2 regions of the Limnomicrobium aquaticum genome follow, and region 2 is predicted to be linked to the other one. Evidence: predicted binding sites of a transcription regulator. Region 2 holds the regulator's gene; the other holds the start of a gene.

Region 1 (2,393 bases), on a different contig from region 2:
CGGGCGCTGCCCTTGTCAGGATGTCCGGCTCGGGTGCAAGCTGCTTTGCGCTTTACGAAACGGAAGCTCAGGCGCGCGAAAGCCTCGAGCGGTTGACAGCGGCGCGGCCGCAATGGTTCTTCATGCAGACGCGCACGGTGGGAAAGGGAGAGACAGACGATGCCAGGACTTGACGAGACGCGGCCCTTCATTCCCGTCGGTATCGCCATACTGACGGTCTCCGACACCCGGACGCTGGCCGATGACAAGTCGGGCGATACGCTGCAGGCGCGCATTCTCGACGCAGGGCACAAGCTGATAGACCGCGCGATCGTGACGGACGACAAAGCCTTGATCCGCGAACGCGTGGAGGCGTGGACGAAACGGGACGAGATTGATGTGGTAATCACGACCGGCGGCACAGGATTTACCGGCCGCGATGTGACGCCCGAGGCCCTGGAACCACTGTTCGAGAAGAAGATGGATGGCTTCGCGGAAGTCTTCCACCGCATTTCCTATGACAAGATCGGTACATCGACGATCCAGTCGCGCGCCACGGGCGGCGTTGCCAATGCCACCTTCATCTTCGTGCTGCCGGGCTCACCGGGGGCCTGCAAGGATGCCTGGGACGGCATTCTGAAGGGGCAGCTCGACTATCGACACATGCCCTGCAATTTCGTGGAAATCATGCCGCGGCTGGATGAACATCTGAAGCGCGGGCACGCGAAATAATCAGTCTGCGGTCACGCTATCGCGCCGGGTCACCCAGGCCGGAATGATTTCAGAGCGCAACACGCGCTTCTTGAGGCCAGAGGCCAGCTTTTCCAGATCGAAGCCGCTGCGGACCAGCGAGACGGCCTGACGCTTGGTGAGTATCACGCCATTTTCCAGCGCCGACCGCTTGCGGCCAATGCGCTTGAGCAGCGGCTTACGGAAGGTGCGGGAATCGGAAAAGCGCGCCGGATCGCGCGTCACCGAGGCGTATTCGAAAATTTCCTCGATCCAGCCAGGTTGCGGTCGCGCGCCCGGCTCGATGAGGAACAGCCAATCGCCGCGCGCGCCGTCCAGCACATCCTTCATGTCCCAGTCGCCGTAATAGCGGCAGCCGGCGGCTTCGGCGAGCTTCTGGATGCCGTCGCTGGAACCGTTGTCGAGAATGAGAACATCGGACACAAGACCCTCGACAGCACCGGACACCAGCGCATTCAGCGTATGCGCCGCCTCGGTCTCCTGATCTCTGCATTCCATGATGATCGTCAGCATAAAACCGATTTAACGCATTGCAGCATGAAATGCCACATTTCTGTCATCGGGTGGGTTCGCAAGTTTGTTCTTGTCTTGTTCTCTTTTTCGAGATAGGAATATAGTCATTGAAACGGCGGCTGAGTCTTGCTGCCCAGGAGTTTCCGATGGCAATTCGAACCGATTTTGCCGAGGGTGCTTTTGCGCCCTCGCACAGGGCAGACGTGGCCGAAGCGCTGGCGAGCCAGTCTGGCGCACGCATCGACGTCAATCGCCGGCGCGGCCGTGCGGCTGCGCTCAACATGGCCGGACGCTTCGAGACGCTGGAACGTGCGCGGACAGATGACGGCTGGGATATCCCGGAAGAGCTGCCGCCTTTCAAGACCGAAGTGCAGGTGGAAAAGCCGCGCACGGCGTTAACGCGCAACGAGTCGCCCGACATTCCCTTCGACCGCTCGATCAACCCCTATCGCGGCTGCGAGCATGGCTGCATCTATTGTTTCGCCAGACCGACGCATTCGTACATGGGTCTGTCGGCGGGGCTCGATTTCGAGGCAAAGCTTTTTGCCAAGCCCGATATCGCCAAGCTGCTTGAGCGCGAGCTTTCCAAGCCCGGCTACAAGCCGCGGCCGATCGCCATCGGCACCAACACCGATCCTTATCAGCCGATCGAGAAGGAATGGCGGATCATGCGCCAGGTTCTTGAAGTGCTGGAGGCCGCGCATCATCCGGTGACGATAGTGACGAAGTCGGCACTGGTGACGCGCGACATCGATATCCTGAGCCGGATGGCGAAGGACGGTCTTGCCAAGGTTGCACTCTCCGTCACCACGCTGGACCGTTCACTGGCGCGGGCCATGGAGCCGCGTGCTGCGACGCCGGCGAAACGGCTGGAGGCGATCAAGGAACTCTCTGAAGCTGGCATTCCGGTTGGCGCGATGATGGCGCCGATCATTCCGGGCCTGACCGACCACGAGATCGAACGCGTTTTGGACAGCGTGAAGGCGGCTGGCGCACGCGAGGCCAATTACGTCATCCTGCGCCTGCCTTTCGAGGTCAGCCCACTCTTCCGCGACTGGCTTCTGCGCAATTATCCGGATCGTTATCGGCATGTCATGTCGCTCGTGCGCTCGATGCGCGACGGCAAGGATTATGACGCGGAATTCGGCAAG
Region 2 (2,393 bases):
ACAGCGCCCAGATGGCGGCGGAAACGCGACAGAAAACGCATGAAGGCGCCCGAGAAAAAGGCCGCGATCCAGAAAGGGACGGCCAGACCGAGCGAATAGACCGCCAGGAGGAATGCGCCCGAGCCAGCGGTGTCGGATGTCGCAGCGATGCCGAGAATCGCACCGAGAACCGGTCCGATGCAAGGGGTCCAGCCGAAGGCGAAGGCGAGACCCATGACATAGGCGCCCGACAGCGTCGCCGGCTTGGCCGATGACTGGAACCGCGCCTCGCGCGCGAGCAGTCCGATGCGGAAGAGGCCGAGAAAATTCAGACCCATGATGATGATGATCACGCCACCGATCTTGGCGAGCACGTCGATATACTGGCGAAGCAGCAGCCCGACCGCCGATGCGCCAGCGCCCAGCGCGACGAAAACGGTTGCAAAGCCAAGGGTGAAGAAGACGGAGGAGAGGATCACGGCATTGCGTGACCGGGCGTTCGCAGCACCCTGCCCGCCATTGCGGAAGTCCTCGACCGACACGCCGGCCATGTAGCAAAGATACGGAGGGACCAGCGGCAGCACGCAAGGAGAGAGGAAGGACAGGGCGCCTGCGAGAAGCGCGCTGAATAGCGAAATACCGGCAACCGTCAGCATGAACACTCCTTGCCCGCCGCCGTCGCCGCGGGAGGCCAAAAACGACGCCCATATAGACCCCACGCTCCTCACCCGCCAATCATCTTTTCGGCATCGCCGGAAAAAGCGCCAAATGGTCGCAGAAATGGCGATTTTGCGGGTTGACCCGGCAAGGCCTCCTGCATATGTTCCGCGAACTTTCCGGCCCGGTTCGCTATTGCGCACCGGACAGACGCGGGAGCGCGTAGCTCAGCCGGTAGAGCAACTGACTTTTAATCAGTAGGTCCAGGGTTCGAATCCCTGCGCGCTCACCACGTAACGTTTTGTCCATGCCGTTGAAGACAACCCACTCCGCAAGACACGGCTCCGTCAACTGGAGGGCCGTCTGCACTTTTTTGTTCCGCACGCATTACCGTTAATCGAACCTTAGCACCTTGCGGAACACATATGGAACATATAGTGTCCGTTCTGGATTTGTTTCATTTGATTCTTCGGGGTGATCCCATGCTGACGCGCAAACAACAGGAACTGCTTCTCTTCATCCACGAGCGGATGAAGGAGTCCGGCATCCCGCCGTCTTTCGATGAGATGAAGGATGCGCTCGATCTTGCTTCGAAGTCCGGTATCCACCGGCTGATCACGGCGCTTGAGGAACGCGGCTTTATCCGGCGGCTGCCGAACAGGGCTCGCGCGCTGGAGGTCATCAAGCTGCCGGAGGCCTATACACCGAGCCTTCAGCCGCGGCGAGGCTTCTCGCCCAGCGTGATCGAGGGAAGTCTCGGGAAGGTGCCGGAGCCACCGAAAGCGCCGACGCCGGCCAATGATGATGCCAGTGTTTCCGTTCCGGTCATGGGGCGGATCGCAGCAGGTGTTCCGATTTCCGCCATCCAGAACAACACGCATGAGATTGCGGTTCCCGCGCAGATGCTTGGGGGCGGAGAACATTACGCGCTGGAGGTCAAGGGCGATTCGATGATCGACGCCGGCATTCTGGATGGCGATACGGTCATCATCCGCAACACGTCCAATGCCAGCCCCGGCGAGATCGTTGTGGCGCTGATCGACGACGAGGAAGCGACCTTGAAGCGGTTCCGCCGCAAGGGCGCGTCAATCGCACTGGAGGCTGCCAATCCCGCTTACGAGACCCGCATTTTCGGGCCTGACCGGGTGAAGATTCAGGGCAAGCTCGTCGGGTTGATTCGGCGCTATCATTGATGCGCCGAGTGCCTCGTGCGAGCAGAGCGTTTCAGCATTTGATGGAAACATGAAACGCTCTATCTATGTGTTTTTACGCAATCCCGGACGCGAAACCGGTTTCCACTTTTTGCGCGGAATTACGCTAGAGAATGCACGGGCGCTATTCAGGCTGATATGCCTCGCCATAAGAATTGCTTCGCCAGTTGTAATATCGATGGCGGAGCCAGGGGCGATCTTGCCCGTCCAGCGCGCCGATGATCCGGTAGGCCGGTGGCGATGGTTGATCAGAAGATTTCGATGAACTCCGGGTGTCCTGCGGCTTATCGGCGGTTTCTTCGAGGTAGATGGCAAGGGCACCGCGCCGGCGGAGGGCGTTTCGGTCGAAAAGCTGTCCCTCCCCCGGCCCGCATGTGGGCTCGCGCAGGAACGAAGCCGCGATCACGATTTGCGCCTGCCGGCAGGCGGGACCTTGAAACGCGAAATCGCTGAAGGTTGCGATCAGGAGACTGTCTGCAGGCTTGCCGATGCACCAGTCGCGTCCGGAACATAGAAAGCGTCCGGGTTCGACAGTCTTGCCAGCAG

The links. The regulator LexA, encoded in region 2, represses DNA repair genes until DNA is damaged. The targets are predictions, from matches to a motif close to TGTTCNNNNTGTGTTCNG.
Region 1: a site for LexA is predicted at 1,308-1,325, ahead of ABID16_RS17715 (PA0069 family radical SAM protein). Genes of this name have one in related genera too.

What each region holds. Positions count from the first base shown of each region.
Region 1 covers NZ_JBEPMB010000006.1:172,359-174,751, forward strand. The annotation lists gene ABID16_RS17700 (4-(cytidine 5'-diphospho)-2-C-methyl-D-erythritol kinase) at 1-173, shown strand, start outside; gene moaB (molybdenum cofactor biosynthesis protein B) at 160-711, shown strand; gene ABID16_RS17710 (glycosyltransferase family 2 protein) at 712-1,242, opposite strand; gene ABID16_RS17715 (PA0069 family radical SAM protein) at 1,389-2,393, shown strand, end outside.
Region 2 covers NZ_JBEPMB010000001.1:1,001,045-1,003,437, forward strand. The annotation lists gene ABID16_RS04965 (cytochrome c biogenesis CcdA family protein) at 1-632, opposite strand, end outside; tRNA gene ABID16_RS04970 (tRNA-Lys) at 853-928, shown strand; gene lexA (transcriptional repressor LexA) at 1,119-1,829, shown strand; gene ABID16_RS04980 (ComEC/Rec2 family competence protein) at 1,972-2,393, opposite strand, start outside.